DNA from 2 places in the Mycolicibacterium neworleansense genome. Region 2 is predicted to be linked to the other one. Evidence: riboswitches for the same ligand, from Rfam matches in the RefSeq annotation. Region 2 holds a riboswitch; the other holds the start of a gene.
What was found. Region 2 has a riboswitch for glycine ahead of gcvP (aminomethyl-transferring glycine dehydrogenase). Riboswitches for the same ligand answer to the same signal wherever they lie in the genome.
Positions count from the first base shown of each region.

Region 1 (15,459 bases), on a different contig from region 2:
CGTGGCCAGCACAATCGACTTTCCGGTGAGGGTGGTGCCGTCGACCTCGACGGTGGTCGGTCCGGTGAGCCGGCCCCGGCCGTTGACGACCGTGATGCCGAGGGCGTCGATCAACCCGGACAGCCCCTTGTGCAGGCGTGACACCACGGTGTTCTTGAAGCCGTGCAACTTCTCCGGGTCGATGCTGTCGAAGGTCGCGTTGACTCCGAACTGCGCTGCGGTGCGCGCGGTATCGGCGACTTCGGCCGCGTGCAGCAGCGCCTTGGTCGGAATGCAGCCGCGATGCAGGCAGGTGCCGCCCACCTGGGCCTCGTCGATCAGGATGACCGACTGGCCGAGCTGTGATGAGCGGATCGCGGCGGCATACCCGCCCGGCCCACCGCCGAGGATGACGACGTCTGCGGAATTCACGAAACGCTCCTTGAGAGTTCGATTGCGGTACGGGCCTGGGTGTAGAGCCAGCCGGCCCGGTAGGACGAGCGCACCAGCGGGCCGGACATCACTCCGAGAAAGCCGATCTCGCGGGCGATGCCGTCGAGCTCGGCGAATTCGTCTGGGGTGACCCAGCGTTCGATGGGGTGGTGCCGCGGGGTCGGTCGCAGGTATTGGGTGATGGTGATCAACTGGCAGCCGGCGGCGTGCAGATCCCGGAGGGCAGCCACGACCTCGTCGCTGGTCTCCCCCATCCCGAGGATCAGGTTCGATTTGGTGATGAGATCCCGGCTGCGGGCCCGTTCGAGTACGGACAGCGAGCGTGCATAGTCGAAGCCCGGCCGGATGCGGCGGAAGATACGCGGCACCGTTTCCAGATTGTGCGCGAGCACTTCCGGTGCGGCGTCGAAGACTTCGTCGAGTTGTGCCGGGGTGCCGGTGAAGTCGGGGATCAGCAGCTCGACGCCTGCGTCCGGGCAGGCTACGTGGATCTGGCGAACCGTCTCGGCGTACAGCCACGCACCGCCGTCGGGCAGATCGTCACGCGCCACCCCGGTGACCGTGGCGTAGCGCAACTGCATCTGGGCCACGGATTCGGCGACGCGCCGCGGCTCATCCCGGTCCAGCGGCTCGGGACGGCCGGTGGCGATCTGGCAGAAATCGCAACGCCGTGTGCACTGGTCCCCGCCGATCAGGAAGGTGGCCTCTCGAGCTTCCCAGCATTCGAAGATGTTGGGACATCCCGCTTCCTGGCACACGGTGTGCAGATCGTTGCGCTCAACGAGAGCTCGGACCTCACGGTATTCGGGCCCGGTCCGCAGCTGGGTCTTCATCCAGGCCGGTTTGCGTTCGACCGGGGTCTGCGCGTTGCGGACCTCCAGGCGCAGTAGCCGGCGGCCTTGTGGAGTGACGGTCATATCCCTCAGCATTCGACGACGTTGATCGCCACGGCGAGCCCGCCGGTGGAGGTCTCTTTGTACTTGGCGCTCATGTCCATTCCGGTGGCACGCATGGTCTCGATGACCTGGTCCAGGCTCACCCGGTGCGTGCCGTCGCCGCGCAGCGCCATGCGGGCCGCATTGATCGCCTTGCCCGCGGAAATGGCGTTGCGTTCGATGCACGGGATCTGCACCAGGCCGCCGATCGGGTCGCAGGTCAGGCCGAGGCTGTGCTCCATGGCGATCTCGGCGGCGTTCTCCACCTGTTGCGGTGTGCCGCCGAGGATCTCAGCCAAACCGCCGGCGGCCATCGACGCCGCGGAGCCGACCTCACCCTGGCAGCCGACCTCAGCACCCGAGATCGAGGCCCGCTCCTTGTACAGCGAACCGATGGCCCCGGCGGTCAGCAGGAAACGGACGGTGGTGTCGTCCGGGTCGGCGATGCCGGCCGGCGTGTAGCGCAACGCGTAGTGCAGGACCGCCGGGATGATCCCGGCCGCGCCGTTGGTCGGGGCAGTGACGATGCGGCCGCCCGACGCGTTCTCCTCGTTGACCGCGAGCGCCACCAGGTTCACCCAGTCCTCGGCGAAGGCCGGATCACGGTGCGGGTCTTCTGCATCGAGCCGCACGAACCAGTCCTTGGCACGCCGCCGCACCTGCAGGTTGCCGGGCAGGTAGCCGTCGCGGGACATCCCGTTGTCCTGGCAGGCGACCATCACCTCGCGGATGTGCAGGAGCCGCTCCCGCACCTCGGCTTCGCTGCGGTTCACGCACTCCTGCCGCATCATCGCCTGGCTCACCGACAGCCGGTCCCGTTCGGTCAGGGCCAGCAGTTCGGCGGCCGAGCGGAAGGAACCGTCGGCGCAGGCCGCCGTCTCCGCCCGGACCGGCGTGTTTTCGGTGACGACGAAGCCGCCACCGACCGAGAAGTACGTCTCGCGGTAGACGACGTCACCGCCGGCCGAAAATGCCGTCAGCGTCATGGCATTCGGGTGCTGGTCGAGCCGGCGGCCCGGTTGCAGATGCATGTCGGATTCGGTCAGCGCGATGACGACCCGCCCGGCCAGCAGGATCTTCCCGTCGGCACGAATGGTCGCCAGCCGCCGTTCCATCTCGTCGGTCTCGATCGTCTCGGGCCGGCAGCCCTCGAGGCCCAGCAGGATGGCCGGCATCGTGCCGTGCCCGGCCCCGGTCGCCGCCAGCGAGCCGAACAGATCAACCCTGACCTCGGCGACGTGATCGACCATGTCGCGGCCGACGAGTTCGTCGACGAACATGCCGGCCGCCCGCATCGGGCCGACGGTGTGTGAGCTCGACGGGCCGATGCCCACCGAGAACAGGTCGAACACGCTGACCGCCATGGCTACAGCTCCGGATACAGCGGGAACTGCCCGGCCAGCGTACGCACCTGTGCGGCAAGGTGTTCGGTTTCGGCGTCAGGCCCGGCGATCAGCGCGGCGGCGATGACGTCGGCGACGCGCGCGAACTCCTCGTCACCGAACCCGCGCGCCGCCAGCGCCGGGGTGCCGATCCGGAGGCCCGAGGTGACCATGGGCGGCCGCGGATCGAACGGCACCGCGTTGCGGTTCACGGTGATACCGACGGCCTCGAGCCGGTCCTCGGCCTGCTGCCCGTCGATCGCGGCGTTGCGCAGATCCACCAGCACCAGGTGCACGTCGGTTCCACCGGTGAGGACGGTGATCCCGGCGTCCAACACGTCGGGCCGGCTGAGCCGCTCGGCCAAGATCCGCGCGCCGCTCAGGACCCGCTGTTGGCGTTCGGCGAATTCGGGCTGGGCGGCCATCTTGAATCCGACCGCCTTGGCCGCGATGACGTGCTCCAGCGGTCCACCCTGTTGGCCGGGGAACACCGCCGAGTTGATCTTCTTGGCGATGTCGGCCTCGTTGGTGAGGATGACGCCGCCGCGGGGCCCGCCCAGGGTCTTGTGGGTCGTGGAGGTCACGACGTGGGCGTGCGGTACCGGCGACGGGTGCAGACCGGCGGCGACCAGGCCCGCGAAGTGCGCCATGTCGACCATCAGGTAGGCACCGACCTCGTCGGCGATCTCACGGAACCGGGCGAAATCCAGCTGCCGGGGGTAGGCCGACCAGCCGGCGATGATCAGCTGCGGCCGGTGCTCGCGTGCCGCCTCGGCAACCGCATCCATGTCGATCAGGTAGTCCTCTTTGGACACCCCGTAGGCGGCGACGTTGTAGAGCTTGCCGGAGAAGTTCAGCCGCATGCCGTGGGTCAGGTGCCCACCGCAGTCCAGTGACAGGCCGAGGATGGTGTCGCCGGGCTTGATCAGCGCATGCATGACCGAGGCGTTGGCCTGGGCACCCGAATGTGGTTGCACATTGGCGAATTCAGCCCCGAACAACGACTTCACCCGGTCGATGGCGAGCCGCTCGATCACGTCGATGTGCTCGCAGCCGCCGTAGTAGCGGCGGCCCGGATAGCCTTCGGCGTACTTGTTGGTCAGCACCGAGCCCTGCGCCTGCATGACCGCGAGCGGAGCATGGTTCTCCGAGGCGATCATTTCCAGTCCCAACCGCTGCCGGTGCAGCTCGTGGCCGATCGCCGAGAAGATCTCGGGGTCGAAGTCGGCGAGACGTTCGTCGAGGATGCTCATGGCTAGGCCTCGCTCTTCTGTGCGTATTCGGCTGCGGTCAGAAGGTTTCCGGCCGCGGTCGGCTGAACTTCGAACAGCCAGCCCGATCCGTACGGATCGGAGGTGACCAGGGCGGGGTCGTCGACGGCTTCGGTGTTGACCGCCGTGACGGTGCCGCTGACGGGCGGGTAGAGCTCCGACACGGTCTTGGTGGATTCCACCTCCCCGCAGGTCTCGCCCGCGGTGATGGTGGCTCCGACCTCGGGGAGGTCGAGAAACACCAGGTCACCGAGTGCTGCGGCGGCGACGGAGGTGATGCCGACGCGCACCGGGGTGTCCGGCAGGGCAGCGCCGGGAGCGATCAGCACCCATTCGTGTTCCTCGGTGTAGCTGCGGTCGTCGGGGATGGTCTGGCTTGTCATGTGGGGGTCCTTTCAGCTGCGGCGGTAGAACGGCGCCGGGGTGACTTCGAATTGCTCTTTGTTGCCGCGGATGTCGACCTGCAGCAGGGTTCCGGGTTCGGCCAGGCTCGTGTCGAGGTAGGCCAGCGCGATGGGGTAGCCAAGGGTCGGCGACAGTGCGCCTGACGTCACCGTTCCCACCGCGGCCCCCTCGGCGTCGACGACGGGGTAGCCGGCGCGGGCCGCGGCTGTCGAAGGAAGAGCGCAAGGTGGCGCCCTTCAGCCCGACCAGGACGCGCGAGACGGGCTGTTCGGAAAGTCCTTGCAGCGCCTCGCGTCCCACGAACTCCTTGCCCAGGCGGACGACCTTGCCGAGACCGGCCGCATACGGGTTGAGCTCGCGGGTGAGTTCGTGCCCGTAGAGCGCCATCCCGGCTTCCAGCCGCAGCGTGTCGCGGCAGGCCAGGCCGGCGGGTGCGCCGCCCGCGGCGGTGGTGGCCGCCAGCAGCGCCCGCCACAACGCCACGGCCTGCGCGTTGGGCACGTAGAGCTCGAAGCCGTCCTCGCCGGTGTAGCCGGTACGGGCCAGCAGGACATCGATGCCGTTCACCTGCGCCGCGGTCACCGCGTAGTACTTCAGGTGCGCGACCAGTTCCAGCTGCTCGTCGGGCACCAGTGAGCTGATGATGGCTTCGGAGGCCGGCCCCTGAACGGCGATCAGCGCGGTGTCCGTGGACTGGTCGTCCACGTCGGCATCGAATTGCGCGGCGCGGTCTGCCAGTTCGCGTGCCACGGTGGGAGCGTTGGCGGCGTTGGCGACGACCAGGAAGCGGTTGTCGGTCAGCCGGTAGACCACCAGATCGTCGATCACCCCGCCGTCGGCGTCGCACATGAGCGAGTACTTGGCCCGGCCGATGCCGATCTTGGACGCCTCGCCGACCAGTGCGAAGTCCAGCGCCTCACCGGCTTGCGGCCCGGTGACGGCGATTTCGCCCATGTGGGACAGATCGAACAGTCCGGCGGTCTCGCGGACCGCCTTGTGCTCGGCCAGCTCGCTGCCGTACTTCAGCGGCATGGCCCATCCGGCGAAGTCGGTGAATGTGGCTCCCAGCCCTCGATGTTCGTTGAGCAGCGGGGAAGCCGGGGTGTGGTTGTCGGTCATGCGAAAGCCTCCTGAAGGATCTCTGCGGTGTCGGTCTGGAACGCCTCGGGTGCCGGGCACGAGCAGGCGAGATTGCGGTCGCCGTGCACGCCGTCGATACGGCGGACCGGCGGCCAGTACTTGTTGAGACGCAGGGAGGCAACGGGATACGCCGCGTACTGCCTGCTGTAGGGAAGTGCCCACTCGGCGTCGGTGACCTGTTCGGCCGTGTGCGGGGCCTGACGCAGGGGGCTGTGGTCGAGCGCCCACTCCCCCGAGCCGACCCGGCTGATCTCGTCGTGGATGCCGATCATCGCCTCGATGAACCGGTCGAGCTCGGCCAGGTCCTCCGATTCGGTGGGCTCCACCATGAGTGTGCCGCTGACTGGGAAGGACAGGGTCGGGGCGTGGAAACCGTAGTCGATCAACCGCTTTGCGACATCCTCTGCGGTCACTCCGGTGCGCTTGGTGATGTCCCGGAGATCGAGGATGCATTCGTGCGCGACCAGCCCGGTGTCCCCGGTATAGAGCACCGGGTAGTGCCCGGCAAGCGACCTCGCGAGGTAGTTGGCGCCCAATACCGCGGCCTTGGTGGCGGCCGTCAATCCGTCCGGGCCCATGAGTGCCAGGTACGCCCAGGTGATCGGTAGAATGCCGGCCGACCCATAGTTGGCCGCCGACACCGGTGCCGCACCGTCCTGCAACGGGTCGCCGGGCAGGAACGGTGCCAGGTGGGCACGGACCGCGACCGGCCCGACGCCCGGGCCGCCGCCACCGTGCGGGATGCAGAACGTCTTGTGCAGGTTCAGGTGCGAGACGTCGCCGCCGAACTCACCGGGTTTGGCTAGTCCCACAAGCGCGTTCAGGTTGGCACCGTCGACGTAGACCTGTCCGCCGGCGCGGTGCACGAGATCGCACACGGCGCGGACGTCGGTCTCGTACACCCCGTGGGTGGACGGGTAGGTGAGCATTATCGCTGCCACCTGGCCGTCGTGGTCGGCGAGCTTGGCCGCCAAGTCGTCGTGGTCGATGTTTCCGTTGGCCGCCGTCTTCACCACGACCACCCGCATTCCGGCCAGAACCGCCGAGGCCGCGTTGGTGCCGTGGGCCGACTGCGGGATGAGGCAGATGTCGCGGTGGTCCTCGCCGCGCGACCGGTGGTAGGCGTTGATCGCCAGCAGGCCGGCGAGTTCACCCTGGGATCCGGCGTTGGGCTGCAACGAAACCCGGTCGTAGCCGGTGATCTCGGCCAGCCACGATTCCAGGTCGCCGATCAGCTCGCGGTAGCCGGCGGTCTGCCCGGCCGGCGCATACGGGTGGATGCCGGCGAACCCGGGCCAGCTGATCGGTTCCATCTCGGCGGCGGCGTTGAGCTTCATGGTGCACGACCCGAGCGGGATCATGGTGCGGTCCAGCGCCAGGTCCCGGTCGGAGAGCTCCCGCAGGAATCGCAGCATCGCCGTCTCGGACCGGTGCGAATGAAACACGGGGTGCCGCAGGTACTCCGACGTGCGCAGTAGCGCGGCGGGCAGTGCGAACGGATGGCCGGCGGCGGCTGGGGCCGCACCGAACACGTCGAGCACGCGCCCGATCACCTCGTCGGTGGTGCACTCGTCGCAGGAGATCCCGACATGGTCGGTGTCGACCAGCCGCAGGTTGATACCGGCGGAGTCGGCGGCCGCCACGATCAGGGGTGCCCGGCCGGGGACCCGGACCATCACGGTGTCGAAGAACCGGTCGTGGACGATCTCGCGGCCGGCGGCGCGCAGACCTTCGGCCAGCGCGGCGGCATGCCGGTGGACGCGGGTTGCGATGGCACGCAACCCTTCCGGACCGTGGTAGACGGCATACATGGCGGCGACGTTGGCCAGCAGCGCCTGCGCGGTGCAGATGTTGCTGGTCGCCTTGTCCCGGCGGATGTGCTGCTCGCGGGTCTGCAGTGCGAGCCGGTAGGCGGGCTTGCCATCGACATCGACCGAGACGCCCACCAGGCGGCCGGGCAGCATGCGCTCCAGCCCGGACCGCACCGCCATGTACCCGGCATGGGGGCCGCCGAAGAACAGGGGCACACCGAATCGCTGGGCCGACCCCACCGCGATGTCGGCACCCTGTTCACCGGGGGCCGTGAGCAGGGTCAGCGACAGCAGGTCGGCGGCGACGGTGGTGAGCATGCCCCGTTCACGTGCCGCGGCGATCAGCGGAGCGAGATCACGGACGGCACCGCTGGCGCCCGGCGACTGGAAGACGACGCCGAATGCGTCGCCGTCGGGCAGTGCATCGGACAGATCGGCGACCACGACTTCGACGCCGAGCGCTTCGGCCCGCCCACGCACGACGGCCAGGGTCTGCGGCAGGCAATCGGCGTCCAGGATCACGCGGTCGGAGGACACCGATTTGTTGGCCCGCCGCATCAGCAGCACCGCCTCCGTCACCGCGGTGGCCTCGTCCAGCAGGGACGCACCGGCCACCGGCAGCGCGGTGAGATCTTCGATCAGCGTCTGGAACGTGAGCAGCGCCTCGAGCCGGCCCTGCGAGATCTCCGGCTGGTACGGCGTGTACGCGGTGTACCAGGCCGGTGACTCCAGCATGTTGCGGCGCAGGACGGCCGGGGTGACGGTGTCGAAGTACCCCAGACCGATCATCTGAACTCGCTGCTGATTGGCCTCGGCCAGCTCGCGCAGCGCCGCCAGCACCTCCGGCTCGGACCGCGCGGCGGGCAGGCGCAGGCCTTCGGGGCAGCGGATCTGCTGCGGCACCGCGCTGTCGATCAACTCGTCGGTGGAGGCGAACCCCAGGACACCGAGCATGTGCCGCTCGCCCACATCATCGGGGCCGATGTGTCTGTCGCGAAAAGTGTTGACGTCGTTGACAATTGCGGTGCACTCAGGCATGAGGTGACTCCGGTTTCGGGCACCGCGGTTACGCGATGCGTCGTGAAGTAACACCTCCCCGCTCTGTCCTGAAACCTGAGAGCTTTAGCGCGTAGCGCCTGTCCCCTTCGGTAAGCCCGATACACGTGATCGCGCTGTTCTCCAGAGTTGTCTCGACACTGCGGTATTGGGCCTGAGAGATTCCCGGGGAGGAGTTGCTCCTACGGCGCCTCCGAAGCGGAGGTTCTCCCACAGTGCGTCAACGACGTATTGAGTTATGTGACGGATGCTACTCGACTAGGGCGCTGTGGCCGCAACTTCTCCGTTCACGGGCAGATTTGACACCCGTCCAGCGACGATCAGCGACACGATGTCGAACACCACGGTGGCCGCTGCCACGCTGGTGATCTCGGCATGGTCGTAGGCGGGGGCCACCTCGACGACGTCGGCGCCGACGATGTTGAGCCCCGACATCTTGCGCAGCATCTTCAGCAGCTCGCGGGAGGTCAGACCACCGGATTCGGGGGTGCCGGTGCCCGGCGCGAACGCCGGATCGAGCACGTCGATGTCGACGGACAGGTATACCGGTACGTCGTCGACCCGGCGGCGCACGACGTCGACGGCCGCGTCGGTGCCGATCACATCGAGGTCGCCGGCCCGGATGATCTTGAAGCCCATGCGGGCGTCGTCGTCGAGGTCGATCTGGTCGTAGATCGGGCCACGGATGCCGACGTGGATCGAGTGATCCTCGATCAGCAGGCCCTCCTCGAACGCCCGCCGGAAGATCGTGCCGTGGGTGACCGGGGCGTTGAAGTAGGTGTCCCAGGTGTCGAGGTGGGCGTCGAAGTGGACCAGTGCGACGGGGCCGTGCTTGGCGTGCAGGGCGCGCAGGTTCGGCAGCGCGATGGTGTGGTCACCGCCGATGGCCACGATACGCCGGTCGCCGCCGGCCAGGATGTCGGAGGCGTGATCCTGGATCTGCCGGCAGGCCTCGGCAATGTTGTACGGCGTGACGGCGACGTCGCCGGCGTCGACCACCTGCACATGCTCGAGCGGGGCGACGCCGAGTTCCACGTGATAACCGGGGCGCAGCGTGCGAGCAGCCTGGCGGACGGCCATCGGACCGAAGCGGGCACCGGGCCGGTAGGACGTGCCGCCATCGAAGGGCACACCGAGGATCGCGATGTCGTAGTCGGACACCTCGTGGATGTCCGCGATCCGGGCGAACGTGCCCTTGCCGGCATAGCGGGGGACCTTGGTGGCGGGCAGTGCGCCGATGATGCCGTTACGCGTGCTCATCTGTGGTTTCCAGCCTTTCGACTTGCCGGGTGTTCGACTGCCAGCATCACTGGAGGCGGACATCCGTAGCGAGCAGATATCGCCCAAACACCGACGACCGCCTTTGAGCATTCGCACAACCACACTGCCTCTTCGACCGGGCCGGAATAACTCCGCCGTCGCCCCGGTTGCAACGGCCATCAGCACAACTAAACTGGACGTACAGTTCAGATACACAAAGAACAGGTGGTCAAAGACATGAGCGTTTGGTTCATCACCGGAGCTTCCCGCGGATTCGGATTGCAGATCGCGCGCGACGCCCTGGACCGCGGCCACCAGGTGGTTGCCACCGCGCGCGACGCCGCCGCCGTCACCGCCGCCCTCGGCGAGGACGAGAACGTGCTCGCCGTAGCCCTGGACGTGACCAATGAGGAGCAGGCCGCCCAGGCCGCCCAGGCCGCGGTGGATCGCTTCGGCCGCATCGACGTTCTGGTCAACAACGCCGGCCGCGGACTGCTGGGCGCTGTCGAGGAGGCCACCGACGCCGAGGTGCGCGCCGTCTACGAGACCAACGTCTTCGGCCTGCTGACCGTGACCCGGGCTGTCACCCCGATCCTGCGGGCCCAGCGGTCGGGCACCATCGTCAACATCTCCTCGGTCGGCGGGTTCGTCGGCTCGCCCGGCTGGGGCGTCTACGCCTCGACCAAGTTCGCCGTCGAGGCGCTGTCCGAGGCACTGCACGCCGAACTGCAACCGCTGGGCGTGCACGTCACGGTCGTCGAGCCCGGCTACTTCCGCACCGACTTCCTGGACTCATCGAGCCTGCAGACCCAGCGCACCATCATCGACGACTACACCGACGGCCCCGCCGGCCAGATGCGTGTCGCCGCGGGCGAACGCAACCACGACCAGCCCGGCGACCCGGTGAAAGCCGCCAAGGCCATCATCGACGTCGTGGAATCACCACAGCCGCCGCTGCGCCTGCTGCTGGGCAACGACACCATCGCGGCAGTCGAGGGCAAGATCGCCCACGTACAGGCCGAGCTCGCACAGTGGCGGAATGTCTCGGAATCAACGGATTTCGACGATGTCGCCGCAAGCTGAGACAGCGGTCGGCGGGGCGGGCGAGGAATTCGTCCGCCCCACCGGCGCACGCAGCGACCGCATCCATCAGGCCATCCTGGTCGCGACGTCCGACCTGCTCGACGAGGGCGGGTTCCCGGCGGCCACCATGGACGCGATCGCGGCCCGGTCCGGCGCCAGCAAGGCCACGCTGTACAAGCACTGGCCGTCGCGAACCGCCGTGGCCGCCGAGGCGTTCGGAGCGATGATGGCCGAAGCGTTGCCCCTGCCCGATACCGGCAGCACCGCAGGGGACCTGGAAGAACAGGTGGTGCGCGTCTCGGCGTTCTACGGCGGGGCTCGGGGTGAAGTATTCGCGCAGTTGCTCGCGGCGTGCGTCGAGGATCAAACGGGCGCAGCATATTTCCGGCAGTACTTCCTCAACGGCCGGCGCGCCGCCATCACCGAACTGTGGCAACGCGGCGTGGCCCGCGGCGATGCCGACGCGAGTATCGCGATCGATGATGTCATCGACATCTTATTCGGCCCGTTGATCTTCCGACGCCTCAGCGGCCACTATGCCCTCACCGAGGAACACGCCCGGCGATTGGCCGAAACCGCGCTCCGGGGGTTGCTTTTCTCGGCCGCCTAGCTCATTCGCAGCCGCAGGTCTCCCCCACCCGCAGCGTGGGCACCAGTTCGTCGTCGACCGGCGGATCCCCGAGCAACCGGCCGAGCGCCCGGCAGGCCAACGCGTCGACGGGTTGTTGCGCGGTGGTGAGGCGCAGCCGTCCGTAATCGACGGCGGCACCGTCGAATCCGACCACCCGGACGTCGTCGGGGACGCGCAGACCCGCATCGGCGATCGCGCGAATCGTGGCCGCCGACTGGCCGTAGGTCCCCACCACGAGCGCCCGCGGGACCCGGGCCGCGCTCCGCAGAAATTCGCTGACCGCGGTATACGCCCCGGAGGGGGTGAGGTCGGTCCGGATGAGCGGGACGTCGCCACCGACGACGGAGGCGACACCCTCGAAACGCTGCTGCACGGTTTCGCGGTCACCGTGCTGGACGTCGGCCTCGGTGTATCCGCCCACGAATGCTATCGCCCGACAGTCGTGGACGCCGAGCAGGTGCCGGGCGAGGAGTTGACCGGCGTGGACGTGGTCCACCCCGACGATGTCGGCCTCGACCTCACCGCGAATGTTGTGCATCCACACCACCGGGATACGTTCCTGCTGACACAGATTCGCGGTCTGCGCGGCGTTGGCCGCCCCGACCACCAATAGCCCGTCCACGCCGACCTCGGCGAATGCGGTGGCGAATTCGAGTTCCCGCTCGGGGTCATATCCGGTGTTGCCGATCAGGGTCAGGTGATCACGCGCCCGCGCTTCCACCTCGATGCGCCCCACGAACTGGCCGAACAGCGGCAACGTGAGGTCGGGTACCAGCAGGCCGATCTGCCGCCATCGCCGCGACCGGCGCAGCGCCCTGGCCCGCACGTCCGGCCGGTAATTCAATTCATCGATCGCACGGATCACCTTGGCCCGCAAAAATTCTGAAACCGGACGCGGGCCGTTGTTGATCACATAGCTCACCACCGCCGTCGAGGTACCGGCGCGGCTGGCCACATCTGCCAGGGTCGGACGTTTCCCACTCACAACGGGTGGACCCTCCGCTCGTCGATGATCGCTCGAAAGAGTTTGAATCACCTCGATTGTGACGGTTCCGCCCACGCTTCGCCTGCCTACGCTAATCGATTAGAACCGTAACGAGGAGGACCCGTGGTTGTAACCGGACGTTGGTGGAGTAACTGACATGGCATTCGTACGTCTCAGCGGAGTCAGCTACCTCGATCCCCATCTTGTCCATGACAGCTATGTCCTGTTCACCGGCGCCGACGGCGTTACCCGGGTGATCGACCTCAACGGCACGGTGGTGCACGAGTGGCCGTATGCCGGTGTGCCCCCGCGCATTCTGGATCCGGCCCTCAACGCCGGCCGCCTCGGCGACGTCGGAGTGCAACTGTCCGACAGCGACGATGCCCGCGGCGGCATCTACGCCAACGGCACCGTCGGCCTACTCGACTGGAATGGCGACGTCGTCTGGGAATGGGGCGCGCAGGCACCCGGCGGCGCGGCACGGCAGAACCATGACTGGGAACTGCTGCCCAACGGCAACCGGCTGATCCTGGTGACCGTTCCGCGCGTGGTCCCGAGCCTCGGCACACATACCGTCGGTGATCAGGGACTTTATGAAGTCACACCTGAGGGCGAGATCGTCTGGCAGTGGCTGGCCGGTGATCACCTCGACGAATTCGGATTCTCTGAGGCGGGCTGGGATGCCCTGCGCCAGACCGTCACCCGCGACCCCGACGATCCCTGGGGTTATCTGGAGATGAACAGCGCCAAGACGCTGGGGCCCAACCGGTGGCACGCCGCCGATCCAGACTCCGTCTTCCATCCCGACAACATCCTGATCAGTTTCCGCAAGGCCAACATCATCGCCTTGATCGACAAGTCGTCCGGAACGATCGCCTGGCAGCTGGGCCCCTATTACGACGCCGAGTTCGGCGCGCAGCACCAGCGGATCAACGTACACAAGGTGCCTCGTCCGGTCGATCAGACGTCCGGTCAGCACAATCCGCACATGATCGCCGCCGGGCTGCCCGGCGCCGGGAACATCCTGGTGTTCGACAACCAGGGCGGCGCCGGTTACCCGCCGGCACCACTGGGCATCTACGCCGGTTCCCGGATTCTCGAAATCGACCCCGCCACCAAGGAAATCGTGTGGCAGTACACCGCTGAAGACTCCGGTCTGCCGTCGTGGACCTTCTTCAGTTCGTTCGTCAGCAATGCCCAGCGGCTGCCCAACGGCAACACCTTGATCACCGAGGGCATGCAGGGCCGGTTGTTCCAGGTCACCCCCGACGGTGACGTGGTGTGGGAATACCACAGCCCCTACCAGGGCTATGGCGTGGCCGGCGAGCCCGAGGTCAAGCAGACCAGGGTGCCCGGCGTCGACCGGCTCACAAGGACCGCGCTGGTATACCGGTCGCAGGCCGTGCCGTTCGACTGGGTGCCGGCGGATACTCCGCGCGCATCCCTGCAGGCTGTCGGTACCGATCCGGGAAGCCTTCCATGACAGCCGGTTTGGCGGTCCGCACGCCTGCGATGAGCCGCCCCGACGGTGCCCGCCCGGCACGGCTTCGGTCGGCGTTCACCCGGTTGGGTGTCCTCGGGTGGACGGTCGCCGGGTTGGGGATCGCCGCTGCGTTGTGGTCGCTGCTGGTGGCGACCGGACGGTTCCCGCGGCAGCTGTTCCCGAGTGTGCCCGAGATCCTCGCGGCCGGGCACACCTTGTGGACCGAGGGCCTGCTGGCCGACGACATCCTCGCCAGTCTGCGCAGGGCCGCAGTCGGTTTCGCGATCGGTGCGGCCATCGGGATCGTCGTGGCGGTTTTCACCGCGACCACCACGGCTGGTCGCAACCTGCTGCAACCGGTGCTCCGGGTGTTCTCACCGATCCCGACGATCGGTCTGGTCCCACTGGCGATCCTGTGGTTCGGGCTGGGCGAGAGCAGCAAGATCCTGGTGATCGCGCTCGGCGTCTTCGTGCCGGTGTGGATCAACAGCCACACCGGGTTGGCCGGCACACCGGTCGACTATCTGAAGGCCGCCCGCTGCCTGGGGGCCGGCCGTTGGCAGACGTTGTCCAAGGTGGTGTTGCCCGAGGCCGCCCCCGATATCGCCTCGGGTCTGCGGGTGGGCGCCGCGATGGCGTTCGTACTCATCGTGGTGGCCGAGATGACCGGCACCACTGCGGGCATCGGCTACCGCATCTCGCAGGCACAACTGTTCTCCCAAGCGGACCGGCTGATCTTCTGCCTGATCATCCTGGGCATTGTCGGCGCCCTGTGTGACCTGCTGGTCGCCTCGGTCACATCCCCATTTACCCGCTGGGCCCAAGAGGAGCGCTGAGATGGCCATCCAGACCCACGATCTCGTGGTGAGGTTCCCCGGCAAGCAGGAGCCCACGCTCAAAGGCATTTCACTGACCGTTCCCCACGGCTCCTTCTCCGTCCTCGTCGGCGCCTCGGGCAGTGGCAAATCCACGCTGCTGCACTGCCTGGCCGGTCTCATCACCGCGACCACGGGCACGGTGACCGACAACGGCGAGACCGTCACCGCACCACATCCTCGGCGGGGTGTGGCGTTCCAGCGCGACGTGCTGTTCCCGTGGATGACGGTCGCCGACAACATCGACTTCGCCCTGGCTGCTCGACGACTGTCAAAACCCCAGCGGCGGAACAAGATTCACGAGCTGCTCGACCTGGTGGGCCTGCGTGACGAGGTGGCCGCGCAGCGGCCCGGCGAATTGTCCGGCGGAATGCGGCAACGGGTCAGTATCGCCCGCGTGCTGGCCGGAGAACCGGCCGTGATGCTGATGGACGAACCGTTCGCGGCGCTGGACGCATTGACCCGCCTGCGCATGCAGGATCTGCTGATCGATCTGTGGACGCGGTTGAACCGCACGATCGTCTTTGTCACCCATGACATCGACGAGGCGATCCGGCTCGCCGACACCGTCAGCGTGCTGCGCGACGGCCAGATCGTCGACCAGATCACCAACCCGCTGAGCCGACCCCGGCCGGCCGACGCGCTGGCAGACCAGCCCGGCTACAGCGAGATCCGCAAGACCCTGCACCACCAGCTGGGCATCGACCACG
Region 1 covers NZ_CWKH01000002.1:316,023-331,481, forward strand. Annotated here, with positions in the region: gene lpdA (dihydrolipoyl dehydrogenase) at 1-411, opposite strand, end outside; gene lipA (lipoyl synthase) at 408-1,349, opposite strand; gene BN2156_RS17280 (L-serine ammonia-lyase) at 1,355-2,731, opposite strand; gene glyA (serine hydroxymethyltransferase) at 2,734-4,002, opposite strand; gene gcvH (glycine cleavage system protein GcvH) at 4,005-4,403, opposite strand; partial or broken gene gcvT (glycine cleavage system aminomethyltransferase GcvT) at 4,416-5,544, opposite strand; gene gcvP (aminomethyl-transferring glycine dehydrogenase) at 5,541-8,414, opposite strand; glycine riboswitch at 8,566-8,655, opposite strand; gene speB (agmatinase) at 8,691-9,692, opposite strand; gene BN2156_RS17310 (oxidoreductase) at 9,930-10,775, shown strand; gene BN2156_RS17315 (TetR/AcrR family transcriptional regulator) at 10,759-11,385, shown strand; gene BN2156_RS17320 (LacI family DNA-binding transcriptional regulator) at 11,387-12,391, opposite strand; gene BN2156_RS17325 (aryl-sulfate sulfotransferase) at 12,549-13,874, shown strand; gene BN2156_RS17330 (ABC transporter permease) at 13,871-14,710, shown strand; gene BN2156_RS17335 (ABC transporter ATP-binding protein) at 14,712-15,459, shown strand, end outside.
Region 1: it holds a riboswitch for glycine, as region 2 does, so the genes downstream of both, gcvP (aminomethyl-transferring glycine dehydrogenase) here and gcvP (aminomethyl-transferring glycine dehydrogenase) in region 2, are expected to answer to the same signal.

Region 2 (15,459 bases):
CGCATACCCGCGCTCGACCAGCAGCCGTCGGGTCGTGCTCAGCACGGCCTGGTCGATGGACGGGTCGGGACGTGAGCCCTGCCGTCGGTGGCGGGTGCCCGCCGAACGCGTCGCCACGTTGTCTCCTCACGTCGCCGGGCGGGTCAGCCGAGTCTGGCACACGGGCGCCGCCCGGGGCGGAACTCACTGTTGCCATGATGCCGCATTTGTTGTTACATCGTGTAACAACAAATCTCTCGGGGAGGTGCGAAGGCATTGGGATCACAGCTGCCGCTGGCGGCGCGGGGCCGAGACGGCCGCCATCTGCACGGCTGTCCGCTGTGTGAAGCCATGTGCGGCTTGGAAGTTCACGTCGAGAACGGCCGGGTCACCCGCATCAAGGGCAATCCCGACGATGCGTGGAGCCGCGGTCACATCTGCCCGAAGGGCGCCTCGCTGGCAGCGCTCCACGACGACCCCGACCGGATCCGGCGCCCGATGATCAAGACCGGCGGAACCTGGCGCGAGGTGAGCTGGGACGAGGCGTTCCGCCGCTGCACCGAACTGCTCGCCCCCGTCATCGAGAAGTACGGCATCGGCGCGGTGTCGGCCTACACGGGCAACCCGCTGGGACACACATTTTCCCTGAGCCGCTATGCCGGGGTGCTGATGGGCATGTCCGGCATCCCGTCCACCTATTCGCCCGGGACCATCGACCAGTGGCCGAAAAACCTGTCGTCACACCTGATGTACGGCAGCTGGTGGAGCTTCCCCATCCCCGATCTCGAGCGCACCGACATGTTCGTCATCATGGGCGCCAACCCCGCCGCCTCGCAGGGGTCCATGATGTCGGCACCCAACGTCGTCGGACTGATCGACGACATCCGCAAGCGGGGCAAGGTCATCGTGATCGATCCGGTCCGCACCGCGACCGCAGCCCGGGCCGACGAATGGCTGCCGATCACCCCGGGCACCGACGCGGCGCTGCTGCTGGCGGTGACGCATGTCCTGTTCGACGAGGATCTGGTCCGTACCGGCCACCTCGCACCCCACCTCGACGGCCTGGACCGGCTCCGTGCGCTCGCCGGCGACTGGTCCCCCGAACGCGTCGCGGACACGTGCGGTATCGACGCGAGCCGCATCCGGGAACTGGCCCGCGAGCTCGCGGCGGCGCCCCGCGCCGTCGTCTACGGCCGAATCGGGTTGTGCAATCAGGAATTCGGCAGCCTCGCCAGCTGGCTGGTCGACGTGGTGAACATCCTGACCGGACACTTCGACACGCCCGGCGGCGCGATGTTCCCGCGTCCGGCGGTCTGGACGCTGACCACCGAGACGCTGCCCGGGCTGGAGGACGGCGCGGCCGGTTTCGGGCGATGGCACACCAGGGTCCGCGGGGCAAAGGAAGTCCTGGGCCAAGCGCCGGTGTCCTGTCTCGCCGAGGAGATCGCCACACCCGGAGAGGGCCAGATCAAGGCCCTGATCACGGTGGCGGGCAATCCGGTGCTGTCCACCCCAGGCGGGCACAAGCTCGACGAGGTGCTGCCCGGTCTCGAAGCGATGATCGCGGTGGACATCTTCCTCAACGAGACCACGCGGCACGCCGACGTGATCCTGCCGGGCCTGTCTCCGCTGGAGCAGCCCCATCACGACGACCTGCTGCTGGGCTTCGCGATCAACAGCTTCGCGAACTACTCGGCACCGGTGTTCTATCCCGAGGATCCCGACCGGCCCGAGGAATGGGAGATCCTGATCCGCCTGACCGGGCTGTGCACCGGAACCCCGGCCGAGGACGTCGACGTGGCGGCGATCGACGACGGCTTCTTCGACTACATGGCCTTCACCCGCGGCCTCGACGGCGCCGCGCTGCGCGAGCAGTACGACACGGGCGGGCCGGAACGGATGCTCGACCTGACCCTGCGGACCGGACCGTTCGGCGACCGGTACGGCGAGAACCCCGGCGGGGTGACCCTGGAGGCGCTCAAGGCGCAGCCCGACGGCATCAACTTCGGCCCCATGGTGCCCCGGATCGCCGAGGTGCTGCGGACGGCCGATGCCAAGATCCGCCTCGCCCCCGAGTACCTGATCGACGACCTGCCACGGTTGGCGGCACGGATCACCCGGGCCCCCGACGACCTCGTGCTGGTCAGCCGCCGACATCTGCGGTCGAACAATTCGTGGCTGCACAACATGCCGCCGCTGATGAAGGGCAAGAGCCGCTGCACGTTGCAGATCCATTCCGCCGATGCCGACCGCCGCGGACTCCGTAGCGGCGACGTCGTGACCGTCACCTCGGAAAGCGGCAGCATCGACGTTCCCGTCGAGATCACCGACGACATCAAACCGGGCGTGGTGTCGATGCCGCACGGGTGGGGACACGCCAAGGCCGGAACCCGCCTGCGCGTGGCCAACGCCTCCCCCGGCGTCAACACCAACATCTTGTCGCCGCCGGCATTCGTCGATGAGCCGTCGGGCAACGGTGCGCTCAACGGCATCCCCGTGACCGTCAGTGCAGCGACCGCCCTGCACCGCAACCATGAAATGGAGAAACAGTGAACGATACTGCAGCCAAACCGATTTCAGCTGAAGCCTGGGTGGCCACAGCCCTCGGCGACCCGGCGAAGGTCCTCGAACGCCAGACCGTCGAGGTGCGTGCACCCGGACCCGGCGAGGTGCGGGTCGCGGTGCGGGCGTTCTGCCTGAACTTCAACGACATCGACGTGATCCAGGGCCGCTACACCACCATGCCCCTGCAGCCGCCGTTCATCCCCGGCATGGAGGCCGTCGGTGTCGTCGAGAGCGCCGGGCTCGGCGCCGAGCACCTGGTGGGCCGGCGCATCGTCGGGATCCCGTCGATGGCCTTCGGCGGGTACGCCTCCTACGCCATCGTCGATGCCGCGACCGCCCTCGAACTGCCGGCCTGGATCAGCGACGCCGACGGTGCCGCCCTGCACTACCCCTTCCACCTGGGCTGGTTCGCGCTACACGAGCGCGGCCGGCTCAAGCCCGGCGAGACGCTGCTGGTGCACGCGGCGGCCGGTGGCACCGGGTCGGGCGCGCTCGTGCTCGGCAAGGCGCTCGGCGCCCGCGTGATCGCCACCGCGGGAAGTGACGAGAAGGCCGAGTTCTGTCGTCAGCTGGGCGCCGACCACGCCATCAATTATCGCAACGGCGACTGGGTCGAGCAGGTCATGGATCTGACCTACGGCCGCGGCGTCGACGTGGCCTTCGACGCGGTCGGCGGCAGCGTCACCACCGACACGTTCAAGTGCATGGGCCTGAACGGGCGTCACCTGATGGCCGGATTCGCCGAGGACATCGCCCTGGAGGACGGCGACTACCTGTCGCCTCGTCCCATCGCCTACGGCAACTTCGACGTGTGTGGGGTCTGCCTGGTCTACGTGACCGACCCGGTCGCCGTCCGCCGCACCCTCGGGTTCAACTGGCCCGCCCGTTCCGAGGGTCTCGACGCCCACGTCAAGCTGCTCGAAATGCTGCGCACCGGCGCGATCAACACCGTCATCGGCGCCGAGGTGGCGTGGTCGGACCTGCCGGCACAACTGGAGCGGATGCAGGCCCGGCAGACCACGGGCCGACTGGTGGTCAGCACCGGCGCGCACGACTGAGGCCGCAACTCCGCAGGTAGGCTCGAGCCGCACGGCGGCGGCGGGCCACCTAGTGGAGGAGACATGGAAGGACGCGCTGGATCTGGCGCGGCTGGACTGACCCTGCCGGGCGTCGCCGAAGCCGACGAGGTTTTGGCGGCCCCGGACTGGGCGCAACGAGCAGAATCACACCGGCGACGCGCCGACGAGTTCCTCACACCGCACCTGCGCCGCCAACACGCCGGCCAACCGCATCCGGTGTGGGATTTCCTGTTCACCTATTACAGCCTGCGTCCCCGTCAGCTGCGGCGATGGCATCCGGGATTCGGGGTGGTACTCGCCGGAGAGGGCGCCGGGGAGTACCTGAGGCGGACCGGGTACGGCCCGCATCCGGACGGTGTCACCGTGCGGCACGATTACCTGCGCGCCCGCACCGACACGGTCCGGTTCGTCGCCCGGTTGATGCGCGCCACCGCGGCGCGGGCACCCCGGATGAACTGCTTCGGCCTGCATGAGTGGGCCATGGTGTACCGGGCACCCGAGCTACGGCACAATCAAGTTCCGCTGCGCCTCGGCACCGCCGGAACCGACGCCGTCGTCGAGTCAATGCCCTTGCGGTGCAGTCACTTCGACGCGTTCCGCTTCTTCACCGACGCTGCCGTCCCCCGCAACGACCGGCAACTGAGCCGCGAGCAACAGGTCGACACCGAGCAGCCGGGCTGCATCCACGCCGCCATGGACACCTACAAGTGGGCCTACAAGCTCGGCCCCCTGGTGCCGTCGGAGTTGGTGATGGATGCGCTCGATCTGGCGGCCGACGCGCGGGCACTGGACATGTGTGCCAGCCCATACGACCTGAAGCAGTATGGTTTCGAGCCGATCGCCATCGAAACACCGGCCGGGCGTGCCGAATACGTCAGGGCTCAACAGCGCATCGCCGAGCGGGCGGCTCCGTTGCGGGCCAGGCTGGCAAACCGGTGTGAGCTGTTGCTCACCAGGCTGGACGGCTGAAAGGCCGACGTTACCAATGGGTAAGCTGGATAAACGGCAGGCATCGCACGGTGCCTGGAGCCGAGGGAGGAAACGCGCATGACCAATCGCGTGACTGTCGGAAACCTGCGTGTCGCGCAGGTGCTGCACGACTTCATCACGAATGAGGCACTGCCGGGCACCGGCGTCGACCCGGACAGCTTCTGGTCCGGCGTGGACAAGGTCGTCGCCGACCTCACCCCGAAGAACCAGGACCTGCTGGCCCGTCGCGACGATCTGCAGGCGCAGATCGACAAGTGGCACCGCGCCCACGTGCTGGAGCCCGTCGACCCCGAGGCCTACAAGCAGTTCCTCACCGACATCGGCTACCTGCTGCCCGAGCCCGCCGACTTCACCATCACCACCTCCGGCGTCGACGACGAGATCACCTCGACCTCCGGCCCGCAGCTCGTGGTCCCGATCCTCAACGCCCGCTTCGCGCTGAACGCCGCCAACGCCCGGTGGGGCTCGCTGTACGACGCGCTGTACGGCACCGACGTCATCAGCGAAGAAGACGGCGCCGAGAAGGGCAGCGGCTACAACAAGCTCCGTGGCGACAAGGTGATCGCCTACGCCCGCAACTTCCTGAACCAGGCCGTGCCACTGGCCGCCGGCTCGTGGGCCGAGGCCACCGGTCTGAAGATCGACGAGGGCCAGTTGCTCGTCGAGTACGGCGACGGTCTGTCCTCCGGCCTGGCCGCCCCCGAACAGTTCGTCGGCTACACCGGCGAGCTGGGCCAGCCACAGTGGTCGGTGCTGCTGCGCAACCACGGCCTGCACATCGAGATCCTGATCGACCCCGATTCCCCCGTCGGTTCGACCGACGCCGCGGGCATCAAGGATGTCGTGCTGGAATCCGCGATCACCACGATCATGGACTTCGAGGACTCGGTGGCCGCCGTCGACGCCGACGACAAGGTCCTGGGCTACCGCAACTGGCTCGGCCTGAACAAGGGTGACCTGGCCGAAGAGGTCAGCAAGGGCGGCAAGACCTTCACGCGTGTCCTCAATGCCGACCGCACCTTCACCACCCCGGACGGCGAGGGCGAACTGACCCTGCCCGGGCGCAGCCTGCTGTTCGTGCGCAACGTCGGTCACCTGATGACCAACGACGCCATCGTCGACTCCGACGGCAACGAGATCCCCGAGGGCATCCAGGATGCGCTGTTCACCGGTCTGATCGCCATGCACGGCCTGAAGTCCTCCGCCGACAACGGCGAGCTGACCAACAGCCGCACCGGTTCGGTCTACATCGTCAAGCCCAAGATGCACGGCCCCGACGAGGTCGCCTTCACCTGCGAGCTGTTCGGCCGCGTCGAAGACGTGCTCGGCCTGCCGGGCGGCACGCTCAAGGTCGGCATCATGGACGAGGAGCGTCGTACCACGGTCAACCTGAAGGCCTGCATCAAGGCCGCGGCCGACCGCGTGGTGTTCATCAACACCGGCTTCCTGGACCGCACCGGCGACGAGATCCACACCTCGATGGAAGCCGGCCCGATGATCCGTAAGGGCGCCATGAAGTCGCAGCCGTGGATCAAGGCCTACGAGGACAACAACGTCGACGTCGGCCTGGCCACGGGCCTGGCCGGCAAGGCCCAGATCGGCAAGGGCATGTGGGCCATGACCGATCTGATGGCCGACATGGTCGAGCAGAAGATCGGTCAGCCGAAGGCCGGCGCCACCACCGCGTGGGTCCCTTCGCCGACCGCGGCCACCCTGCACGCGATGCACTACCACCAGGTGGACGTCGAGGCCGTGCAGAAGGAGCTCGCCGGCAAGAAGCGCGGCACGATCGAGGAGCTGCTGACGATCCCGCTCGCGGACTCATCGTTGAGCTGGTCGCCCGAGGAGATCCACGAAGAGGTCGACAACAACTGCCAGTCGATCCTGGGCTACGTGGTGCGCTGGATCGACGCCGGTGTCGGCTGCTCGAAGGTGCCCGACATCCACGACGTCGCGCTGATGGAAGACCGTGCCACCCTGCGGATCTCCAGCCAGCTGCTGGCCAACTGGCTGCGTCACGGCATCATCACCGAAGAAGATGTCAAGGCCAGCCTGCGCCGGATGGCCGCTGTGGTCGACGAGCAGAACGCCGGTGATCCCGAGTACCTGGCGATGGCACCCAACCCGGATGCCAGCATCGCGTTCGGTGCGGCACAGGAGCTGATCCTGTCTGGCGCGGCGCAGCCCAACGGTTACACCGAGCCGATCCTGCACCGGCGCCGCCGCGAGTTCAAAGCGAGCACCGCCGGGAAGTGATTAGACTTCGGCGGGTCCGGATGACTAGTCGGCGCGAGACGTACAGGGGTTAGGAATGGGCAGGCACAGCATTCCCGACCCTGAGGATGCTCCCGACGAGCCCGACCACGGGCACGTCGGCGACTCCGGGTACTCCGACGAATACGAGCGCCCCCGCGGCGACCAGTCACGGCGCGCCGGAGACGATTTCGATCAGCCCGGGCCTCCGCCCGACCACGGTTACCGGGACGCGCCTGCCTACCGCCAGGAGCCCGATTACCGGGACGACCGCGGGTACCGGGCCCAGCCCGATTACCGCGCACCCCAGTACGCCGACGGTGACGACGAGTACGAATCGGACTACCCCGAGCCGTATGCCGACTACGACGAAGCGGACTTCGCCGAGGACGACGGTTACGAGGACGAATACGTCGACGGCTACCGCGGTAAGTATTCCGACGAGTACGACACGGAGTACTCCGACGAGTATGCGGCCGACGACGATTACGCCGACGATCAGCCGACCGCGCAGTTCGGGGCGGTCTCCGAGCCGCCACCCCCGACCACCCCGACCAGTCGCCAGCGCGGCGACTGGGACGGCGGTGAGTGGACCGGCAGCCATCGCGCTGTCGAGTCCGGCCGCCGCGGCGTCAGCGTCGGGGTGATAGTCGCGCTGGTCACCGTGGTCGGCGTGGTCGGCGCGATGATCCTGTGGAAGTTCTTCGGCGACGCCCTGCAGCGACGCGGCGGCCGCGCGCTGCGTCGACGGCGAACTCGGCGTCGCGGTGATCGCCGACCCCACGATCTCCTCACACATCGAGGGACTGGCCAACACCTATAACGAGTCGGTCAGCCCGGTCGGTGACCGCTGCGTCAAGGTACGTGTGCAGTCCGCCGACTCCGACCGTGTGGTCGGCGGCTTCGCCAACGCCTGGCCGAGCGAGCTCGGCGACCGGCCGGCACTGTGGATTCCGGCCAGCAGCATCGCCGAGGCCCGGCTGGAGGCGACCGCGGGCGCCAAGACCGTCAGCGACAGCCGCTCACTGGTCACCTCGCCGGTTCTGCTCGCGGTCCGTCCGCAGCTCAAAGACGCGTTGGCGCAACAGACCTGGGCCACCCTGCCGCAGCTGCAGAGCAGCCCGGCCGCGATGAACGCGCTCAAGCTGCCCGGTTGGGGCACCCTCAAACTCGCTCTGCCGACCCACAGCAACGGCGACGCCGCCTCCCTGGCCGCCGAGGCGGTCGCGGCGGCAGCTGCCCCCTCTGGCGCGCCTGCCACCTCGGGCATGAGCGGTGTCAACAGCCTGCTCCGCGGGCAGCCCAAACTCGACGATGCCGAGCTGGGAACCGCCATGGACGCGCTGCTCAATGCCTCCGATCCGGCGACCGCGCCGGTGCACGCCGTGGCCACGACCGAGCAACAGATCTTCCAGCGGGGCACCTCGCTCGATGACGCCAAGTCCTCGTTGGCCGGCTGGCTGCCGCCCGGCCCGACCGCCACCGCCGACTACCCGACGGTGCTGCTCTCCGGGGACTGGCTGGAGAAGGAACAGGTCACCGCCGCCAGCGAATTCGCCCGGTATCTGCGCAAGCCCGAACAACTCGCCGAGCTCGCGAAAGCCGGCTTCCGTGCCGAGGGGACGACACCGCCGAGCAGCGATGTCACCTCTTTCAGCCAGCTGGCCGCGCCATTGTCGATCGGCGACAACACCATGCGGGTGACCGTGGCGAACGCCACGGCCGCGCCGACGGGGAGCCCTGCGGTCACCATCATGCTCGACCAGTCGATGCCGACCGAAGAGGGCGGTAAATCCCGGTTGGCCAACGTCGTGGCCGCGATCAACGGCCGGCTCAAGGCACTACCCGACACCGCCTCGGTGGGCCTGTGGACCTTCGACGGCACCGAGGGCCGCTCGGAGGTCTCCACGGGGCCGCTGGCCGAACCGGTGAGCGGTCAACGCCGCTCGGATGCGCTGACCTCGACGCTCGACGAACAGTCCGCCTCCGGTGGCGGGGCGGTGTCGTTCACCACGCTGCGGATGATCTACAACGAGGCACTGTCCAAATACCGCGAGGGCCAGACCAATTCGATCCTGGTGATCACCACCGGACCGCACACCGATCAGAGCCTGGACGGGCCGGGGCTGCAGGAGTTCATCCGCGGCGCGTACGACCCCGCCAAGCCGGTCGCGGTCAACGTGATCGACTTCGGCAGTGGCTCGGACCGGGCCACGTGGGAGGCCGTCGCACAGGCGAGCAGCGGCACCTACCAGCATGTCTCCAGCTCGGCCTCACCCGAGCTGACCACCGCCGTCAATACCCTGCTGGGCTGATCCGCGGCCTCCCGCGGCCGGCACACACCGGCCGCGGGTGTCGGCTCAGGCGAAGGCCTCGACCGGCGGGCAGGAACACACCAGGTTCCGGTCGCCGTACGCGCCGTCGATGCGACGCACCGGCGGCCAGACCTTGGGACGGAACCCCTTGCCCAACGGGTAGGCAGCCTGTTCGCGGGTGTACGGGTGATCCCAGTCGGCCACCAACAGGCACTCGGCGGTGTGGGGCGCGTGGCGCAAGGGGTTGTCCTCGACAGTCCAGACACCGGCTCCGACTTTGTCGATCTCGGCGCGAATCGCGATCATCGCGTCGCAGAACGCGTCGACCTCGGCCAGGCTCTCGCTCTCGGTCGGCTCGACCATCAATGTGCCGGCCACCGGGAAGCTCATGGTCGGTGCGTGGAACCCGTAGTCCGCCAAGCGCTTTGCCACGTCGTCGACGGTGACGCCGGTGGCCTTGGTGATCCCCCGCAGATCCAGGATGCACTCGTGGGCGACCATGCCGTTCTCGCCGGTGTAGAGCACCGGGTAGTACTCGTCGAGCCGGCGGGCCACATAGTTGGCCGAGGCGATCGCGGTCAGCGTCGCCTCGCGCAGGCCCTCGGCACCCATCATCCGGATGTAGGCCCACGTGATCGGCAGGATCGAAGCCGATCCGTACGGTGCCGCCGAGACGGTGTGCTCATCGGGCAGTTCGTCGGCCAGCGGATGACCGGGCAGGAACGGAGCCAGGTGCGACCGCACCGCGACCGGCCCGACGCCGGGGCCACCGCCGCCGTGCGGGATGCAGAACGTCTTGTGCAGGTTCAGATGGCTGACATCGCCGCCGAAGCGGCCCGGCCGGGCCAATCCGACCAGTGCATTGAGGTTCGCACCGTCCACGTAGACCTGGCCGCCCACGTCGTGCACCGCCGCGCAGATATCGGCGACGTCGTGCTCGTACACCCCGTGCGTCGACGGGTAGGTGATCATCAGCGCCGCAACCCGATCCGCGTGTTCGGCGATCTTCGCGCGCAGGTCGTCGAGGTCGACGTCACCGTTCTCACGGCAGGCCACCACCACAACACGCATGCCGGCCAGCGCCGCCGATGCCGCGTTGGTGCCGTGCGCGCTCGACGGGATCAGGCACAGGTCGCGCTCGGTGTCACCGCGGGACACGTGATAGGCCTTGATGGCCAGCAATCCGGCGTATTCACCTTGTGAACCGGCGTTGGGCTGCAAGGAGATCTGGTCGTAGCCGGTGATCCCGGTGAGCCAGTCCTGCAGATCGGCGATCAGTTTGCGCAGTCCGGGGTTGTCCGATGCCGGCGCGAAGGGGTGCTGACGGCCGAACTCCGGCCAGGTGATCGGCTCCATCTCGGCGGCCGCGTTGAGCTTCATCGTGCAGGAGCCCAGCGGAATCATGCTGCGGTCCAAGGCGATGTCTTTGTCGGCCAGCGACCGGAGGTAACGCATCATCTCGGTCTCGGTGCGGTAGGCGTTGAACGCGGGGTGCGTGAGGAACTCAGAGGTTCGCGTCTCGATGCCCGCCGTCGCCGGCGCGCCGGCGGCGACCCCGAACGCCTCCAGGACCGCGGCCACATGCTCATCCGTGGTCGCCTCGTCACATGACACCGACACGTGGTCGGCGTCGACCCGCCACAGGTTGATCCCCTTGGCCTTGGCCGCGGCGACCACCGCGTCGGCACGCCCGGGAACCCGGGCCAGCACGGTGTCGAAGTACTTGTCGTGCACCAGCGCGTCGCGGAGCGCGCCCGCGATCGCCGAGGCATGGCCGTGCACGCGTCGCGCGATGGCGGTCAGTCCTGCGGAGCCGTGGTAACTGGCGTACATCGCGGCCATCACCGCCAGCAGCACCTGCGCGGTGCAAATGTTGCTGGTCGCCTTGTCGCGACGGATGTGCTGCTCGCGGGTCTGCAGCGCCAGGCGGTAGGCCGGCGCCCCGTCGGCATCGACGGAGACACCCACCAGCCGGCCCGGCAGTTGCCGGGCGTGCTTGGCGTGCACGGCCAGGTAACCGGCGTGCGGACCTCCGAATCCCATTGGCACACCGAACCGTTGGCTGGTTCCGAAGGCCACGTCGGCCCCGATCTCGCCCGGCGGGGTGATCACGGTCAGTGCCAGCAGGTCGGCGCCGACGGCGACGAGCGCACCATGCTCGTGGGACTCGGTGATCAGGCCCGTCCAATCCACGACCCGCCCACTGGCTCCGGGCAGCTGCACGATGACGCCGAAGAATTCGCCGCCAGGAAGTCCCTGACTCAGATCCGCCGTGACGATCTCGATACCGAGCGGCTCTGCACGGGTGGCCAGCACGGCCGCCGTCTGCGCGTACACGTCGGTGTCGACCAGCAGCCGATCGGACTTGGACTTGGTGGCGCGGTGCATCAACGTCATCGCCTCGGCCGCGGCGGTGCCCTCGTCGAGCATCGAGGCGTTGGCCACTTCGAGGCCGGTCAGGTCCGACACCATGGTCTGGAAGTTCAGCAGGACCTCCAGGCGGCCCTGGCTGATCTCTGGCTGATAAGGCGTGTACGCGGTGTACCAGGCCGGGTTCTCAAGGATGTTGCGCCGCAAGACGGCGGGGGTGAACGTGTCGAAGTAGCCCTGACCGATCATCGAGACCGCGGTCGTATTGGAGTCGGCCAACGCCCGCAGCTCGGCCAGGGACTCCTCCTCGGTGGCCGGCGCGGGCAGGCCCTCAAGGCCGGGGGCGACCCCGTCGCAGGACAGCGCGTCGAGAATGCCTGCCGGCAGCGCCTTGGCGGCGAGCTCGTCGAGGGAGGTCACGCCGATCACCTCGAGCATGGTGCTCACGGCGGTGGCGTCCGGGCCGATGTGACGATCGGCGAAACGCGATTGATGCTGGTCGGACACGACACTCTCCTGAGGCGCAGACGTGCTCAGACGTCGTAGGCGTCCCTCTCCCTCTGTCGTCGACCCGGTCCGGGCGCCTGAGAGATTCAGCCCCGGTACAGGGCTTTTCCCCATGGGCGGGTGCCCATCGGGCACCACTTTCCAGAGGCATCGGGGCCTGGCGCGGTCCTGGGTGCCTGAGAGGTTGACGGAGAGGTATTGCTCCTTCGGCGTCCGTGGCTGGCTGTCACGAAACTCTCCCGCACGAGGGCGATGCGTCCGTCATCTTACCGGGCTTCAACCGGTTCGCGAACAGACGCGCAGATACCCCACATCGCCTGATGTGGGGTACCTAGGTGTCTGTTGGTGAGAGCGATTCAGCCGATCTTGCGGTCGCGGCTTTTGCGACGGGAGGCGAGCTCGTCCTCGGGTGATGCGATCGACTCGCCGCCGTCGGCGCGCTCGCCCGGGAAGTCGGCGATGGTGCCGGTCAGCTCGCGCATCGCGCCGGATACCGCGATGCCGAACACGCCCTGACCGCCCTGCAGCAGGTCGACGACCTCTTCGGCCGAGGTGCACTCGTAGACCGTGGTGCCGTCGGAGAACAGGGTGATGTTGGCCAGATCCTGTACCCCGCGCTGGCGCAGGTGGTCGACGGCGACCCGGATGTTGTGCAGCGAGATACCGGTGTCCAGCAGGCGCTTGACGATCTTGAGGACCAGCACGTCCTTGAACGAGTAGAGGCGCTGGCTACCCGAACCGGCCGCGCCGCGGATGGAGGGAACCACCAGTGACGTACGGGCCCAGTAATCGAGCTGCCGGTAGGTGATGCCGGCGATCTGGCAGGCACTGGGACCGCGGTAGCCGACCAGTTCGTCCGGCACGGAATCGTCGGGGAACAGCCCGCCCTGCACGGGTTCGCCAACGGGCCTGACAGGCGGCTCCGCGCCGCTCCCGGTGGTCAGATCCAACTCTTCCTGCCGTGGCGTGTCACCCACTGTGAATCCTCTCGCCGATCGAACTCGCCCGCACCGTACTGCTATGTCCTGCACCGCAGCAATTTCTGCCGCGGCGGTTTGCTGTGAGCTCGAATGTGTCGAGCATACGCTTCCCACCGGGCCCTGATTGCCCGCTGCAGAGAAAGTATGGCGCCCGAATTCGCGCCCGATTGACTCCCGCGCCGCGTGTTGACCCCGGTATGCCTACTTGAGACGCATCCGTGATCTGCAGGGCGCGGGCGACGATCATGTGGCCTTGAAGTCGTCCGGGGAGACGCTGTCCAGGAACTCCTTGAACTTCTCCACCTCGTCCTCACGGACGGTGCCGGCCGCCTCTTCGTCGTTCTCGTCTGGAATCAGCAGGCCGGCCTCGGCCAGCACCGCCTCCTCCACGTAGATCGGCACGCCGACGCGCAGCGCGATCGCCACCGAATCCGAAGGCCTGGCCGACACCTTGATGTCGCGGTCGAAGATCAGGTCGGCGTAGAAGGTGCCTTCCTGCAGGTCGACGATCCGCACCTCTTTGAGGGAATGCCCAAGGGCGGCAATGACATCTCGGATGAGGTCATGGGTGAGAGGCCGGGCCGGTTCGACGCCCTGCTGTTCCAGTGCGATCGCAGCCGCCTCCGACTGCCCGATCCAGATCGGCAGGTAGCGGTCACCGTTGGACTCCCGCAAAAGCAACACGGGCTGGTTCTGCGGCTGTTCCACCCGAATGCCGACCACGCGAACCTCAGCCATCTGTGCCTGCCCTCCGCACCGCCGTGCCGTTTCGTCGAATCTTCGTCCGTCGCGCAGTCCGCCAATACCTGATCGCCAGGGGTCCCGACTTAGACGAACTGGCCGTCAAAACGAGTCTAGTCCTCAGCGATCCAGAACGTCGCGTACGGCGGACTTGATCAGTGACGTGTGCAACGTGATCGCCAAGGCCGCCACTTCACGGGCCAGGTCATCAGCACGGTCGCGGGCTCCGGCCTTGCCCGCCTTGCCGACTGGGCCCGCGATCTGGGCGATCAGGTCGGATTGCCGGTCCGCCGCGGAGCGGAACGCCCGCAGATGCCGGGGCTCGACACCGTAGTCACCCAGGGCGCGCGCACACTGGGCGATCACCACGGAATGTTCGTCGAAAAACCCGGCGGGCCCGGCGGTGATGATGCCGTTGCGGAGCAGAGCTCCCAGCATCTCCTCGTCGATCCCCGACCGGGACAGCAGGTCTTCGCGGGACAGCCGGACCTGGGTCGGTGCCACCCCCGAAATACCAGCGGCACCGTCCGCCACGTCGCCTCCGTGGTCACCACGCTCGGATACCGGCACCAAACGCGGCACCCCGTACGCGGATCCTGCCTGTGGCAACTCTCCGTCGGGTTGGGCGTCCAGCTGAGCCTTGATCACTTTCAACGGCAGGTACTGGTCACGCTGCGCGGTCAGGATGAACCGCAGCCGCGCACAGTCGTAGGCAGTGAACCGCCGGTACCCCGACGCGGTGCGCTGCGGCGTGATCAGCCCCTCTGCCTCGAGGAACCGGATCTTGGAGATGCTGACATCCGGAAAGTCGCCCCGCAGCAGGTCGAGCACTGCGCCGATCGACATCCCGGCCAGCGCAGGTGTGTCGGGGGCAGTCATCGGCTAGCTGGCGGAGCCGCTGTCGTCGTCAGACCGAGGTCCGGTGAGGAACACCAGGCGGAACTTCCCGATCTGCACCTCGTCACCGTTGGCGAGTACGGCCGAATCGACCGGCTCGCGGTTCACGTACGTGCCGTTGAGGCTGCCGACGTCGACAACCTGGAACTCGCCGCTCTCCAACCGGAACTCGGCGTGCCGGCGGCTCACCGTGACGTCATCGAGGAAGATATCGCTGTCCGGGTGACGCCCCGCCGACGTGGTCGGCTGATCGAGCAGGAAACGCGATCCGGCGTTCGGTCCGCGCTTGACGACGAGCAATGCCGAACCCGCGGGCAGGCCCTCGACACCGGAAACGGCGCCTTCGGTACCGGCCGTTGCGGGCGCATCCAGTTCGTTCAAGAAATCCGCGCGGAAAACCGATGTGGTCTCCACCGTCACGTCTTCCGACTGGTCGGCCCCCAAATTGCTGTCCTTGTCCGTCACCCGCTGCTCCTCACTGGCTGCTGTGGCGTTGCCCGGCGTGGCCCCAGCCCATCGTCGGTCTCACGTCGACCGTACCGCGCATCAGGCATCATTGGGTCCACCACCGCCGGATCCGATGGGGAGATATCTGCGCGCCGGGCACGGCCCAACCGGTCTCGGCGACCGGCCCTCGAAACCCTAACAACTCGTTACTCGGTTACGGCGGCGCGGTAGCCGTCCGCGTCGAGCAAACCGCCCAGGGCGTCCTCCAGGGTGCCCTCCTCGAGGCGCAGATCGACCAGCCAGCCTTCGCCGTAGGGGTCGGAATTGACCAGCTGC
Region 2 covers NZ_CWKH01000001.1:1,011,872-1,027,330, reverse strand. Annotated here, with positions in the region: gene BN2156_RS04820 (TetR/AcrR family transcriptional regulator) at 1-117, opposite strand, end outside; gene BN2156_RS04815 (molybdopterin-dependent oxidoreductase) at 274-2,532, shown strand; gene BN2156_RS04810 (zinc-binding dehydrogenase) at 2,529-3,602, shown strand; gene BN2156_RS04805 (3-methyladenine DNA glycosylase) at 3,666-4,592, shown strand; gene BN2156_RS04800 (malate synthase G) at 4,671-6,869, shown strand; partial or broken gene BN2156_RS04795 (substrate-binding domain-containing protein) at 6,925-9,181, shown strand; gene gcvP (aminomethyl-transferring glycine dehydrogenase) at 9,227-12,058, opposite strand; glycine riboswitch at 12,212-12,310, opposite strand; gene BN2156_RS04785 (MerR family transcriptional regulator) at 12,415-13,035, opposite strand; gene BN2156_RS04780 (bifunctional nuclease family protein) at 13,282-13,776, opposite strand; gene ftsR (transcriptional regulator FtsR) at 13,900-14,658, opposite strand; gene garA (glycogen accumulation regulator GarA) at 14,662-15,141, opposite strand; gene gcvH (glycine cleavage system protein GcvH) at 15,330-15,459, opposite strand, start outside.